3 regions of the Kitasatospora sp. NPDC004531 genome follow, and region 2 is predicted to be linked to each of the others. Evidence: riboswitches for the same ligand, from Rfam matches in the RefSeq annotation. Region 2 holds a riboswitch; each other region holds the start of a gene.

Region 1 (4,957 bases), on a different contig from region 2:
GGCCAGCGCCAGCACCCCGCGCACCTCGACGTTGCCCGCGCTCTCCAGGGTCAGCGACCGGTCCTTGGCGAACACCAGCGAACCCGACGCTTCGATCAGCAGCGAGCCGACCCGGGCGTCGGCGTCCAGCACCACCCTGTCCGCGATCCGCACCGCGCTCCCGGGCCCGGGCGCCTTCCCACCCCACCCCTTGGCGTCCGACCACTTCCGCCCGCCGTCGTCCACCCCGCGCGGCCCGGCCGCCACCGTCGCCCCCGCCAACGACTGCCGCAGCACCACTCCCCCACCGACCGCCGTCACCGTCCCGACCGCCAGCCAGGTCAGCACCCGCCGCCGACTCAGCACCGGCCTCCGGTGCCGCCCGATCTCCCACTGCTCCACGATGGCCGCCTCCCGAACCGCACGCAGGGACTCCGAATCGGTCGGGGGCAGCATAGGTGGCGGGCGCGAACAGAATAGGAGAGTTCCGCACCGGTTAAGCATTCTGACGTACCGTCATCCGCCAGTTCGGCAGAAAGCGTCCGCGCGCACATTTCCGCGGCCCGTCGCAGCAGAAGGACAGAACCTTTCGGATCGCGCCACGGACCCGATCACAAACGCCACCAAGGCGAACATTTACTCACCTGGCGGCATAGCCACCCAAAACGGACACAAGATCGCCAACTCCCTGACGGCACAGCAGTTCTCACCATGCGCACGAGAGTTCACCGGAAACTCCTTGATCATATTTTTCGGCCGCAGTGAGGCCGGTCACAGGCATTTGCGAATTCTCCTTAAATCCGCTTAATCTCCTGCCCACGTTCGTGGACACACGGACCCAGTTCGCCCGGAACGCCGAATCCTGCCGCCGGGCGGACCGGCTCATGCGAAACGCACCGCGGCAGGGGCGGGGGAACCAGGTAAGTCGCCCTGGGGCGGTCCTGACGGACCGGTCCGGGGCTTGGGGTGAAGCCGGGCGCGCCGAGAGGTGCGCGCGGCCGGGCAACTCCGGCCCGAATCCGACAGCTCACCTCGCAGGCGTGGGAGAGGAACGCATCTTCATGCTGCCCGTCAGCGCCAAGCGCGCCCGCCGTCTGATCGCCACCACCGGTGTGGTCGGCATCGGCCTCTCGATCCCCTGCCTGACCGCCGGCACCGCCTCCGCCGCCTCGGTGGCCACCTGGGACAAGGTCGCCCAGTGCGAGTCCAGCGGCAACTGGTCCATCAACACCGGCAACGGCTTCTACGGCGGCCTCCAGTTCACCGCCTCCACCTGGGCGGAGTTCGGCGGCACCGCGTACGCCGCGCGCGCCGACCTGGCCTCCAAGGACCAGCAGATCGCCGTCGCCGAGAAGGTACTCGCCTCCCAGGGCCCCGGCGCCTGGCCGGTGTGCTCGATCCAGGCCGGCCTGACCAAGGGCGGCGAGGCCCCGCAGGTCGACACCTCCGCCAAGTCCTCCGGTTCGCAGGACGCCGCGCAGAAGCCCGCCGCCCAGCCGCAGGCCCAGCAGCAGAGCCAGGCCCCGAAGCAGCAGCAGCCGCAGGCCCAGCAGCAGCACCAGGCCCAGAGCCGCCCGCAGGCCGCCCCGCAGGCCGCCAAGGCCGACGGCAGCTACACCGTGGTGGCGGGCGACTGGCTGTCCGCCATCGCGCAGCGCCAGCACGTCGAGGGCGGCTGGCAGAAGCTGTACGACCTGAACCGCGACGTTCTCACCGAGGGCCCGGACATGATCTACCCGGGTCAGCAGCTGGCGCTCGGCAACGTCGCGGTCGCCGAGGCCCCGGCCAAGGACTCCGCGCCGGCCGCCAAGTCCTCCTCCAACAGCTCCACCTGGAAGAGCAACCGCTCCACCGCCCCGGCCCCCAAGCCCAGCACCCCGGCCAAGCCCAGCACCCCCGCGAAGAGCGCCCCCGCCAAGAGCGCCACCACGGCGACCACCACGACCACCACGACCAGCACCACCGCCGCCTCCAAGGCGACCGGTTCGAAGGCCGCGGCGATCGACTTCGCGCTGTCCAAGGTCGGCCAGCCGTACATCTACGGCGGCACCGGCAACGGCGGCTGGGACTGCTCGGGTCTGACCCAGGCCGCGTTCCGCCAGGCCGGCATCAGCCTGCCGCGGGTCGCCGCCGACCAGGCCGACTACTCGACCCGGGTGTCGCTGAACAACCTGCAGCCGGGCGACCTGCTGTTCTGGTCGAACAACGGCGCCAACTCGGGCGTCTACCACGTGGCGATCTACATCGGCGACGGCAAGTACGTCGAGGCCGCGAACCCGAAGTCGGGCGTGCGCACCGAGACCGTCGCCAACTGGGCGCCGGACTTCGCGGGTCGCGTCTGACGCCTCGCAACACCCCGCACGGCGGAACACCGCTGCCCCCGGAGACCTGGTCGGCTCCGGGGGCAGCCGCCTATCCTCACCCCCGAAGGGCTGTGCCGCCGACCCCTGGAAGCGGAGCAATGTCGAAACTGACCATCACCCTGGACGCCGACCTCGCCCTGGAGGCGATGATCCGCCTCGGCGCGAGCAGCCCGCAGGACGCGGTGGAGCTGCTGCTGCGCGACTACCTCGCCACCGACCGCCGCACCCAGGCCCGCACCGGCGGCAGCCGCGACGGCGAGCGCTTCACCGGGCCCGCCCCCTCGGCCGAAGAAGGATGACCGCGCCAAACCCCTTGCCCGCCAAAGAACTTACCGTCTGGTAAGTCATCAGCGAAGTCCCTACCCTGGGCGAACCCTCACCCCACCCAAGGGAGTTCGCTGATGGCACACCCCCTCACCCGTGCCGCCCGCGCCGAGCACCTGCGCGACCGCGCCCCCGTCGAAGTGCGGCGCGCGAACGGCCGCGTCGTCGAGGCCCGCACCCCGCCGCTGGCCCCGCCGCCGGACGCCGGCAGCCTCGCCGACCTGCCCTTCCGCAACGCCGAACTCGCCCCCGACGCCGAGGTGTTGACCAGGCGCACCGCGGACGGCGGCTGGCAGCGGGTGACGGCCCGGCAGTTCGCGGACGAGGTGGCGGCCACCGCCCGCGGCCTGATCGCGGCAGGGGTGCGGCCGGGCGGGCGCATCGTGCTGATGTCCCGCACCCGCTACGAGTGGACGCTGCTGGACTTCGCGGCCTGGGCGGCCGGCGCCTGCCTGGTTCCGGTGTACCCGACCGCCGCCGTCGAGCAGGCCGAGTGGATCCTGCGCGACTCGGACGCGGTGCTGGCGGTCGCGGAGGACGCCGGCACCACCGAGGCGCTGACCGTGGCGATCGCCCGCACCGGCGGCACGGTGCCGCTGTGGCGACTGGACGAGAACGCCCTCGCCGCCCTCGCCGAGCTCGGAAAGGCCGTCCCCGCCGAGGAGTTGACGCGGCGCAGGCAGGCACTTCGCCCGGAGTCCGAGGCCACCCTGATCTACACCTCCGGCACCACCGGCCACCCCAAGGGCTGCCGACTGACGCACGCCAACTTCCTCACCGAGGCGGCGAACTGCCACGCCCTGCTGGAGCCGGTGTTCAGCGCGGCGACCGGCGAGGCCCCGTCCACCCTGCTGTTCCTGCCGCTGGCCCACGTGCTGGGCCGGATGATCCAGGTGACCTGCGTGTTCGGCCGGATCCGGTTCGGCCACAGCCCGTCCCTGAAACCCGCCGAACTCCGGCCCGACCTGGCCGCGTTCGGCGCCACCTTCCTGGTCGGCGTGCCCTACCTGTTCGAGAAGATCCACCAGTTGGGCCGGGCCGAGGCGCAGGCGAAGGGCGCGGTGCGGGTCTTCGACCGGGCGGCGGAGGTCGCCGTCCGCTACGCCCGCGCCGAACTCGCCGCGCTGGCGGGCGAGGGCAGCCCGGCGCCGCTGTCGCTGCGCCTCGCCCACGGCCTGTACGACGCCCTGGTGTACCGCCGGGTGCGGCAGGCGATGGGCGGGCGGATCAGGTACGCGATCAGCGGCGGCTCCTCGATCGACCCGGAACTGCTGCTGTTCTTCGCCGGCGCGGGCGTGCTGGTCTACGAGGGCTACGGGCTGACCGAGACCACCGGCCCGTCCACCGTGAACCCGCCGCTGCGGCCCCGCCCGGGCACCGTGGGCCCGCCGGTACCGGGCAGCGCGGTGCGGATCGCCGACGACGGCGAGGTGCTCCTGAGCGGCGGCCAGCTCTTCGACGGCTACCACGAGCTGGGCGCCGACCGCGCCCACCGAACCGACACCACCCACCAGCCCGACCCCGCGCACCAGGCCGACCCCGCCCGCCGCCCCGACCGCGCCCAGTGGTTCGCCACCGGCGACCTGGGCCGCCTCGACGACGACGGCTACCTGACCATCACCGGCCGCAAGAAGGAGATCCTGGTGACCTCCGGCGGCAAGAACGTCTCCCCCGGCCCGCTGGAGGACCGGCTGCGCGCCCACCCGCTGATCAGCCAGTGCCTGGTGGTCGGCAACGGCCGCCCGTACGTCGGCGCGCTGATCACCCTCGACCCGGAGGCCGTGGAGCAGTTCCTGCGCCTGAACCCGCCGACCCCCGCCGCCACCCCGACCCCCGCCGCCGCCCCGGCCGTGGACGTGACCAGCGCCGTCCCCGCCCACCCCGCCGTGCTGGCCTCGCTCGCCGAGGCGCTGCGTGGGGTCAACTCGACCGTCTCGCGCGCCGAGTCGATCCGCCGGGCGCGCGTGGTCGGCGGCGACTTCACCGAGGAGCGCGGCCTGCTCACCCCGTCCCTCAAGGTCCGCCGGCAGGCCGTCCTCACCGCCTACCGCCGCGACCTCGAACAGCTCTACAGCTGAACGACGCGGCCCCCGCTCCGCGAGGAGCGAGGGCCGCGATTCGCCAACGCCAACGGTCAGTTGCGCGGCCCGGAACCCGTGGACCCGCGCATCACCAGCTCCGGCTGGAACATGAACTCGGAGCGCTGCGCCGGGTTTCCGCCGACCTCCTCCAGCAGCGCGTCCACGGCCGCCGTCGCCATCGCCTCGACCGGCTGCCGCACGGTGGTCAGC
Region 2 (4,957 bases):
CGCTCCCGGCGGCGAGGACGGCAACGGCGACACGGCCGCCCGGGCGCTGCCCGAGGGCGTGCGCCGGCGAGTGGTCGGCATCGCCTCCGACGCGCTCGGCGGCATCCCGGCCGGCGAGCTGCCCGCCGCGCTGCGCCCGTACGCCAAGTTCACCCCCGCCCGGCGGGCCAAGTACGCGGCCACCGCGCTGGCCGCCGCGCTGGAGTCCGACCCGGCGTTCCGGGTGCGGATAGCCGAGCGGCTCCGGCTCGGCCAGCCCGACCTGGTGCGCGCCCTGGAAGCGGGCACCGTGCCGGCCGCCGCCGACCCGATGGACGTGGCCGCCGCCGCGTACCTGGTGCGCCCGGCCGGCTGGGGGCGACTGGTCGAGGAGGCCGGCGAGCAGGCCGAGCGGGTGGACGCCGAGGGCGCCGCCGCCGAGGCCGCCCGGCTCGCCGAGAAGCTCCAGGCGGAGCTGGCCGAGACCCGCTCCGCCGCCCGCGCCGAACTGGACCGCCACCGCGCCGAGTCCGAAGGGGTGCGCCGGGAGGCCGACTCGCTGCGCAAGAAGGTCCGCTCGCTGGAGGCCGACACCCGCCGGGCGCAGGCCGAGAGCCGCCGGCTGGCCGCCGAGCTGGAGGCCGCCCGGGCCGCCGCCGCGGCCGAACGCGGCGCCGCCGAGATCGAGGCCCGCCGGCTGCGGCACCGGATCGCCGAGCTGGAGACCGCCGTGGAGACCGGTCGGCGCACCGCCCGCGAGGGCCGCAGCGTCGAGGACATGCGGCTGCGGCTGCTGCTGGACACCGTGCTGCAGTCCGCCCAGGGCCTGCAGCGGGAACTGGCGCTGCCGGTGACGGCGCTGCGCCCCGCCGACCTGGTGGAGGCCGTCGAGCCCGGTTCGGCCTCGCCGCACGCCGTGGCCCGGCGCGGACTGGCCGAGGACGACCCGGCGCTGCTGGACCAGCTGCTGGCCATCCCGCAGGTCCACCTGGTGGTGGACGGCTACAACGTGACCAAGACCGGGTACCCGCAACTGCCGCTGGAGCAGCAGCGGTTGAGGCTGCTGGGCGGGTTGGCGATGCTGGCCCAGCGGACCCAGGCCGAGGTGACCTGCGTGTTCGACGGCCAGGACCTGGACGTGCCGGTGATCATGGCCCCGCCGCGCGGGGTGCGGGTCCGGTTCAGCCGGACCGGGGAGACCGCCGACGAGCTGATCCGCCGCCTGGTGCGGGCCGAGCCGCAGGGCCGGCCGGTGGTGGTGGTCTCCGCGGACAAGGAGGTCGCGGACGGGGTGCGCAAGGCCGGCGCCCGCCCGGTGGCCTCGGTGCTGCTGCTGAACCGGCTGTCGCGCAGCTGAGCCGGCTGACGCCCGGTCAGCGGCCGTGGGGCGTCCGGAGTGTGTCGGTGTGGTGAAGAGGGGCGGGGAAGGGGAACCGGGAGCCCCTCGGGAGTGGACGCGGGGGCAGGGACTTCACTAGGGTCTGGCGTCAAACCTATATTCCGGATGATCGCCCGATTGGGTGAGTCCAGCAGGAAGAAGGAGCACCGCCTTGGCCTCCCACCGCCGTCCCAAGCAGCCGAGTCGCGCCCGGGTGACCGTGCTCACCGCTGCCGCCGCGACCGCGGTCGCCCTGTCGGCCCAGGTGAGTGCGCACGCCGCACCGGCCAAGCCCAACAAGGACGAGGTCAAGGCGCAGGTCGACAAGCTGCTCGACGAGCAGGAGCAGGCGGCCGAGAAGTACAACGGCGCCAAGGAGAAGGCCGACCAGCTGCGCAAGCAGGCCGACCAGCTGCAGGACCAGGTCGCGCGCGGCCAGGAGCAGCTGACCGAGCTGGCCTCCGGGCTGGCGGCGGTGGCCGGCGACCAGTACCGGCAGGGCGGCATCGACCCGTCGATGAAGCTGATGCTCTCCGCCGACCCGGACAAGTACCTGGCCCAGGCGTCCTCCTTCGACCAGGCCGCCAGCACCCAGGCGGACACCCTGAAGTCGCTGCAGGACCAGCAGCGCCGGCTGGACCAGCAGAAGCAGGAGGCGGCGGACGTCCTGGCCGAGCTGGACAGCCAGACCCAGACGCTCAACAACGCCAAGAACGACGTCAAGAGCAAGCTGGAGGAGGCGCAGACCCTGCTCAACACGCTCTCCGCCGCCGACCGCCTCTCGATCACGCAGGGCGGCGGCACCGCTTCGCGCGGCGCCGACCGGGTCGACCTGAGCAACCTGCCGCAGGCGGGCGGCTACGCCGGCGTCGCGGTGTCGAAGGCGCTGGGCAAGCGCGGCGCGCCGTACGTGTGGGGCGCCACCGGCCCGAGCAGCTTCGACTGCTCCGGTCTGATGGTGTGGGCGTACGCGCAGGCCGGCGTCTCGCTGCCGCGCACCTCGCAGGCGCAGGGCAGCTACGGCACCAACGTGGGCACCGACTGGCACAACGCCCAGCCCGGTGACCTGGTGGTCTACTACGGCGACCGGCACCACGTCGGCATGTACATCGGCAACGGCATGGTGGTGCACGCGCCGCACACCGGCGACGTGGTGAAGACCATGCCGGTGGACGCGATGCCGATCTCGACCATCCGCCGGGTCTGACGGCCCGAAGAATCGGACATATGCCCCCAGAGGGCCGCAATTGACGTGCTGTGACACGCCCGGACGCGTCGAGATCGCGCTGTGATCTCGAACACGTCCGGGCGTGGTGTTTCTCCGGCGTGCGGCGGGAAATGCTACGCACTGCGCAACGAAACCCTTACGTTCGGTCAGTTTCACAATCGAAATTGACTCAGATTCAGATTTTTTTCCGACAAGGATTTGAACGGATCACGGATCGGTTACTAGGGTCTTGGTTCGACCGCCGCAGAGTCGATCGCCCAAGGGGGGCGACGGCGGAGGTCGCCGCCGAGTCCGTGACGCAGCGGGCGGGTCGTCAGAAGGCGATCCGCCGACGGGGATGCCCCAGCCGGGGCTGCTGTCGAACGGAGCCGGGGAACCACGTTCCCCCGGGGTGAATCGGCGCCGGGTCGGCCGCGACAGCGGGCGGTGAGGCGCTGTAGGGCATCTCTTCCGGCCCGAACCCGTCAGCTCACCCGGTAGGCGGTGTGAGGAAGAAGGAGTCCGCCTTCGTGGCGTCCCATCGCCGTCCCAAGCCCGCGAGCCGCGCCCGGGTCTCGATTCTCACCGCCGCTGCCGCCACCGCCGTGGCGCTGTCCGCCCAGAGCGGCGCGCACGCCGACCCGGCGCCCAGCAAGGACCAGGTCAAGCAGCAGGTCGACCAGCTCAACGAGCAGGCCGAGGTGAAGATCGAGGCGTACAACGCCTCCGTGGAGAAGCAGCGGGACCTGCAGAAGCAGGTCACCCAGCTCCAGGACCAGCTGGCCCGGCAGCAGGACCAGGTGACCACCGTCCAGGAGAGTCTGGCGAACATCGCCGCCGAGCAGTACCGCAACGGCGGCATCCCGCAGACCATGCAGCTGATGCTGTCCAGCAACCCGGACGACTTCCTCGGGCAGGCGGGCGCGCTCAACGCGGTCGGCTCCAACCAGTCGGACCTGCTCAAGAACTTCAAGGCCGAGCAGGCCAAGCTGGACGGCCAGCGCAAGGAGGCCGAGCAGAAGCTCGCCGAGCTGGACACCACCACCAAGGCCCTGCAGGCCGACAAGGAAGACGTCAAGGCCAAGCTGGCCAAGGCGCAGGAGCTGCTCAACACGCTCACCCAGAAGGAGCGCGACGAGCTGAACGCGGCCGAGGCCAAGGCCGCCGACGCCTCGCGCAGCCAGGCCGAGCGGGCCTCCCGCGACACCGTCCGCACCGACCTCAGCGCCCCGGCGCCGGCCGGCTACGCGGGCGCCGCGCTGAACGCCGCGCTGTCGAAGCTGGGCAGCTGGTACTCCTACGGCGCGGCCGGCCCGAGCACCTTCGACTGCTCCGGCCTGATGCAGTGGGCCTACGCGCAGGCCGGCGTGTCGATCCCGCGCACCTCGCAGGCCCAGGCGGGCGCCGGCACCAACATCGGCACCAACATCGCCAACGCCCGGCCCGGCGACCTGGTCATCTACTACGGCGACATGCACCACGTCGGCATGTACGTCGGCAACGGGCAGATCGTGCACGCACCGCGCACCGGTACGCAGGTCCGCTACGAGTCCGCCACCGTGATGCCGATCGTCAAGATCGTCCGCGTCTGACGGCCCCCTCCGGCCGCTCCGGCCCGGCACCCCGCACGGGGGTGCCGGGCCGCGGTCGTTCGAGTGTCCGATTCGCGGTCGAATATTCGAGCTTGTCGGGGTTTGGACTGGATCGATCGGACTCGCTAACCTCTGCCCCGGCCCCCCGTGCGGACGGCCGCCCGACCGGCGGGCGGCGGCGGAGGCCGGCCGCAGGAACGGAGTCGTCGCACGTGTCCGTGCACCGTCGCCCCCCACTGCCCGGTGTCCAGCGCCTCGCCCGGGTTCTGGCGCTCACCGCCGCCGCGACCGGGGTGCTCCACCTGGGTGTCGCGCCGGCCGGCGCCGCGCCGACCGATCCGCCCGACCGCGGCGACGTCAAGGCGCAGGTCGACCAGCTGTACGAGGAGGCCGAGCAGGCGTCCGAGAAGTACAACGCCGCGCAGGAGCAGCAGCGCCGGCTGCAGCGCGAGGCCGGCACGCTGCAGGGGCAGGTCGCCGCCGGGCAGGACGACCTCAACCGGCTGCGCGCCGACCTCGGCGCGGTGGTGGCCGCCCAGTACCGCGCGCAGGGCGTCGATCCGACCGTCCGGCTGATGCTCGACCACGACCCGGCGTCCTACCTGGCCGGGGCCCGCGCCCTCGGCCAGGCCACCGCGCGGCAGAACGACGTGCTGCGCGAGCTGAACGAACGGCAGCGCCGGCTGGACCAGCGCCGCCAGGAGACCACCGCCAAGCTCGCCGAGCTCGAAGCGGCCCGGGAGCGGCTGGCCGCCGCCAAGGACGAGGTGCGCAGCCGGCTCGCCGCGGCGCAGCGGCTGC
Region 3 (4,957 bases), on a different contig from region 2:
GGCATCGCCGGACTGCTGGTCGCCCAGTTCCGCCGCCGGATCGGGGTGCCCTGGCGCGGCGGCTCCACCATGCTGTTCGACCTGCGCGAACGGATCCGGGTGCAGGGCCGCGTCCCCCGGCTGCCCGACGGCTGGCACACCGACACCGCGCTGCGCCCGGCCGGCGGCCAGTCCTTCTCCGGCGACTTCATGGTCGCCGCCCGCACCGGCCCCGGCGGCCGGATGCTGGAAGCCGTCCTCGCCGACGTCTCCGGCAAGGGCATGGACGCCGGCAGCCGCGCCCTGCTGCTGTCCGGCGCCTTCGGCGGACTGCTCGGCTCGCTGCCCGCCCACGACTTCCTGCCCGCCGCCAACGGCTACCTGCTGCGCCAGGACTGGGAGGAGGGCTTCGCCACCGCCGTCCACCTGGTGGTCGACCTGGACACCGGCGAGTACGAACTGCTCTCCGCCGGGCACCTGCCCGGCATGCACCGCCTCGCCGGGGCCGGGTACTGGGAGGTCAAGGAGGCCGAGGGGCCGCTGCTGGGCGTCTACGACGAGGCCAAGTTCGAAGGGGTGCGCGGCGTCCTCGGCCCCGGCGACGTGCTGATGCTGTGCACCGACGGCATGGTGGAGATCCCCGGCCGCGACCTCGCCGAGGGCATGGACCGGCTGATGGGGGAGGCCGACCGGCTGATCGCCACCGCGCCGTCGGCGATCCGGCACGGCGCCGCGGTCCGGCTGATCGACACGGTGGCCAAGCACGTCAACGACGACCGCGCGGTGCTGCTGGTCTGGCGGCGCTGAGGCGTTTTCGAGCCGCCGCCCAACTGCCGTGATGCGCAGGCGCGGTGAGCGCGGAGTGCCCACGGAGTGTCAAACCCGGGCGTTGATCTTCGGCCAATTCCGCAACCCCGCCCGGGCCCGCCGACGCGGGTGCTCCGGCCTGCCGCTTTGCCGCGCCGGCCAGGTCGGATCGCAGCCCGCCGACGGCGCGTCAGAACCCGTCCGCTATCGTCGCGGACGGCGAAAATCAGTCCCACCAGGCGGGTTGGGGCCCCGGGCGACCGGGCAAGTCCTTTACGCACTCAGCACGAGCGACCACACTGAGTCCGGATGGAGTGGTGGGGACACGGGGGGCAGGGGCCGGTTTCCGCCTGGGAGCCAACGCCGGCTTCCACCGAACCCCCGCCATGAATCGAGGAAGTGAGTCCCGGTGGCCTTCTCCGTCTCCGCGCTTGTCCTGTTCGGCGTCATCGTCGCGATCTTCATTCGCAACAAGCAGCTGAAGACCGGGCACGCCATCATCGCCGCCCTGTTCGGCTTCATGCTCAGCCAGTCGACCATGGCCAACCCGATCCAGCAGTTCCTCACCTCGGTGTCCAAGGCCATCGCCTCGATCGCGGGTTGACGCCCCGTCGGTCCCCGGGCGGCACGCCACGACGGACGGGAGGCTCCCCGCACCGTCCCTTCGGCCTGCCCGCGGGTGACCAGGGTCACCCGAATCGTCACGCCAGGTCCGCGCCCGATCGCGCACGGTGGCCGAAGTCGCCCACCGTGCGGGGTTCGTACGCGCACCGTCATGATCCCGTGCGCACACCGCAGCGCCCCGTCGGCGCAGCGTGACCTGGTGCTCCGTCAGCCCCTTCCCGGCCTCGGGAGCGGGGCCAATCGGCGTTTGCCAGCCTCGCGGACCGTGGGATTTGCTTCCTCCGCAGCCCGGCCAGTGACCGGGCGGGCCACCGGACGGAACGCCTAGTCCTGCCGTCGTCCGGTGCCGACCAGAAACCACGCCACGGCAGGAGCGGGGGAACCACAGGTAAGTCGCCGGGCCCGGGAACATCCGGGAACGGCTCGGGGTGAAGTCGCACTCGTGCGGCCGGGCAACTCTCGCCCGAACCCGACAGCTCACCTCGCAGGCGTCGGAGAGGAACGCCTTCATGTCCGCTCAGGGCAAGCACCGCAAGCCGAGCCTGGCCACCGTCGCCCGGATCGCCATCGCCGCCGGTGTGGCCGGCGCCGCGATCGGCCTCCCGGTCACCGCCGCCTCCGCGCACACCGCCGCCGACCAGGGCGCCCGCCCGTCGACCGTCTCGGTGGACGCCACCCCGGTCGCCGACCGGGCCCCCGCCGCGCACGACTACCGCGTCGTCTCCGGCGACACCCTGTCCCGGATCGCCGACGCGCAGCACGTCGACGGCGGCTGGGAGAAGCTGTACCAGGACAACCGCTCCGTGGTCGGCGGCAACCCGGACCTGATCTTCCCGGGCCAGAAGCTCACCATCAACGGCCAGGCCGCCGCCCAGCAGGCCCCGGCCGCCCCGGCCAAGGCCCCGGCCGCCAAGTCCGCCTCCTCGGACGCCGCCAAGCCGGCCGCCGCCCCGAAGGCCGCCACCCAGCAGGCCCCGGCCGCCAAGCCCGCCGCCAAGCCGGCCACCACCACGGCCACCGCCGCCGCGAAGCCGGCCGCCGCCCCGAAGGCCGCCGCGCCGAAGGCCGCCACCCAGCAGGCCCCGGCCGCCGCGACCACCAGCGCCAACGCCGCGTACGTCGCCCCCGCGCCGGGCAAGGTCACCACCGGTTACAAGGTGGCCGGCTCCAACTGGTCCAGCGGCTACCACACCGGCATCGACTTCCCGGTCGCCACCGGTACCGGCCTCAAGGCGATCGCCGCCGGCACCGTGGTCTCCGCCGGCAACGGCGGCGCCTACGGCAACCAGGTCGTCATCAAGCTGGCCGACGGCAAGTACGCCCAGTACGCCCACCTGTCCTCGATCTCCGTCTCGGCCGGCCAGTCCGTGACCGCGGGGCAGCAGATCGGCCTGTCCGGCGCCACCGGCAACGTCACCGGCCCGCACCTGCACTTCGAGATCCGCACCACCCCGGACTACGGCTCCGACATCGACCCGATCGCCTACCTGGCGGCCCACGGCGTCAACGTCTGATCCACGCCTCACCCCCGAAGGCCCCGCGCAGCCACCCCGGCCGCCGGGGCCTTCGGCCTGCCCGCGCCGCCTGCCCGCCTGCTCGCCGTCCGTCCGCCCGCCCGCGCGAGGCGCCCGCCAACGGCAACGGCCCCGACTGCGTGGGCAGTCGGGGCCGTCGGCCTTGCTCGGAGCGGGTGACGAGAATCGAACTCGCGTGACCAGTTTGGAAGACTGGGGCTCTACCATTGAGCTACACCCGCATACGCGTACCCGCACCGCAGTCGCGGTGGCGAGGACTGGAACAGGGTACCTGGTCGAGTCGGTGGATTGCACACTCCTTCCACGTTGTCGGCTCGCCGATATCGCCCCGGTCGGGGGCGGGCCGACGTGTACTCTTCTGCTCGGCACCACGGGGTGTGGCGCAGGTTGGTAGCGCGTCCGCTTTGGGAGCGGAAGGCCGTCGGTTCGAATCCGGTCACCCCGACCGTGCGGCAGGGTCTCGTCGGCGGGCGGGGCCCTGTTGTCGTTGCGGGGCACGGGTGTTGTGGCATCCCCACCGACGTGCACCCGGTGCCGGGCACAGTCGCTTTCGTGGTACCGGTAGGATGGACCGCTGGCGGTAGTACGGACAGCAATGCAGCCCCAACCGCCTATCGCCCTGACCGCAAGCCCCCTAGGAGACCCAACCGTGAAGAGCGCCGTCGAGACTCTGAACCCGACCCGGGTTCGACTCACCGTCGAGGTGCCCTTCGAGGAGCTCAAGCCCAGCCTCGACGCGGCGTACAAGAAGATCAACCAGCAGGTCACCGTCCCGGGTTTCCGCAAGGGCAAGATCCCGAACCGGGTCATCGACCAGCGCTTCGGCCGGGGCGCGGTGCTGGAGGAGGCCGTCAACGACGCGCTTCCGCGCTTCTACACGCAGGCCGTCGACGAGGGCCAGATCGACGTTCTGGGCCAGCCGGACATCACCGACATCGCCGGTGTCGAGAACCTGGCCGACGGCGGTGACCTGAAGTTCACCGCCGAGGTCGACGTGCGCCCCGAGGTCACCCTCCCGGACTTCGCCGAGATCGCCGTCGTGGTGGACCCGGTCGAGGTCACCGACGAGGACATCGAGAAGTCGCTGCAGCAGCTGCGCGAGCGCTTCAGCTCCGTGAAGGACGTCGAGCGCGCCGCCGCCGAGGGCGACGTCGTGGTCATCGACCTGGAGGCCAAGGTCGACGGTGAGGTGCCGGAGGACGGCACCGCCACCGGCGTGAGCTACGAGATCGGCTCCGGCCGCCTGCTGGACGGCATCGACGAGGCCGTCGTCGGCCTGTCCGCCGGTGAGTCCAAGACCTTCACCACCACCCTCAAGGGCGGCACCCAGGCCGGCAAGGACTCCGAGGTCACCGTCACCGTGACCACCGTCCAGGAGAAGGAACTCCCGGAGCTGGACGACGAGTTCGCGCAGCTGGCGAGCGAGTTCGACACCCTGGAGGAGCTGCGCGGGGACTCCCGCAAGCGCCTTGAGCGGATGAAGGAGTTCGACCAGGCCACCCAGGCCCAGGAGAAGGTCCTCGACGAGCTGCTCACCCGCGTCGAGATGGAGTACCCGGAGAAGCTGCTCGCGGACGAGATCGGCACCCGCAAGCACAACCTGGAGCACCACCAGCTGGAGCCGATGGGCCTGACCCTCGACACCTACCTCGCCTCCCAGGACAAGTCCCGCGAGGACTACGACAAGGAGACCGAGGACCAGGCGAAGAAGGGCATCAAGACCCAGTTCGTGCTGGACCAGATCGTCAAGAACGAGGAGCTGGGCGTCAACCAGGAGGAGCTCACCGAGCACCTCATCCGTCGCGCCGCCGGCTCCGGCCTGACCCCGGACCAGTTCGCCCAGCAGGTCGTCCAGGGCGGCCAGGTGCAGCTGCTGGTCGGCGAGGTCGCCCGCGGCAAGGCGCTGGCCCTGGTCGTCGAGGCCGCCAAGGTCACCGACACCAACGGTGAGGTCGTGTCCTTCGAGGACGAGGAGGAGGCCACCGAGGCCGCCGCCACCGAGGCCGCCGCCG

The links. A riboswitch is a leader RNA that binds a small molecule or an ion and turns the genes downstream of it on or off. The one in region 2 is predicted to bind cyclic di-AMP.
Region 1: it holds a riboswitch for cyclic di-AMP, as region 2 does, so the genes downstream of both, ACWEMJ_RS22705 (transglycosylase family protein) here and ACWEMJ_RS13455 (NlpC/P60 family protein) in region 2, are expected to answer to the same signal.
Region 3: it holds a riboswitch for cyclic di-AMP, as region 2 does, so the genes downstream of both, ACWEMJ_RS01485 (M23 family metallopeptidase) here and ACWEMJ_RS13455 (NlpC/P60 family protein) in region 2, are expected to answer to the same signal.

The regions. Positions count from the first base shown of each region.
Region 1 covers NZ_JBSGDD010000060.1:13,132-18,088, forward strand. Annotated here, with positions in the region: gene ACWEMJ_RS22700 (hypothetical protein) at 1-381, opposite strand, end outside; cyclic di-AMP (ydaO/yuaA leader) riboswitch at 862-1,035, shown strand; gene ACWEMJ_RS22705 (transglycosylase family protein) at 1,020-2,321, shown strand; gene ACWEMJ_RS22710 (hypothetical protein) at 2,441-2,641, shown strand; gene ACWEMJ_RS22715 (AMP-dependent synthetase/ligase) at 2,744-4,744, shown strand; gene ACWEMJ_RS22720 (LacI family DNA-binding transcriptional regulator) at 4,801-4,957, opposite strand, start outside.
Region 2 covers NZ_JBSGDD010000025.1:27,814-32,770, forward strand. Annotated here, with positions in the region: gene ACWEMJ_RS13445 (NYN domain-containing protein) at 1-1,336, shown strand, start outside; gene ACWEMJ_RS13450 (NlpC/P60 family protein) at 1,530-2,564, shown strand; cyclic di-AMP (ydaO/yuaA leader) riboswitch at 2,920-3,084, shown strand; gene ACWEMJ_RS13455 (NlpC/P60 family protein) at 3,095-4,156, shown strand; gene ACWEMJ_RS13460 (NlpC/P60 family protein) at 4,369-4,957, shown strand, end outside.
Region 3 covers NZ_JBSGDD010000002.1:48,097-53,053, forward strand. Annotated here, with positions in the region: gene ACWEMJ_RS01475 (PP2C family protein-serine/threonine phosphatase) at 1-786, shown strand, start outside; gene ACWEMJ_RS01480 (hypothetical protein) at 1,196-1,390, shown strand; cyclic di-AMP (ydaO/yuaA leader) riboswitch at 1,761-1,914, shown strand; gene ACWEMJ_RS01485 (M23 family metallopeptidase) at 1,920-2,924, shown strand; tRNA gene ACWEMJ_RS01490 (tRNA-Gly) at 3,096-3,166, opposite strand; tRNA gene ACWEMJ_RS01495 (tRNA-Pro) at 3,317-3,390, shown strand; gene tig (trigger factor) at 3,595-4,957, shown strand, end outside.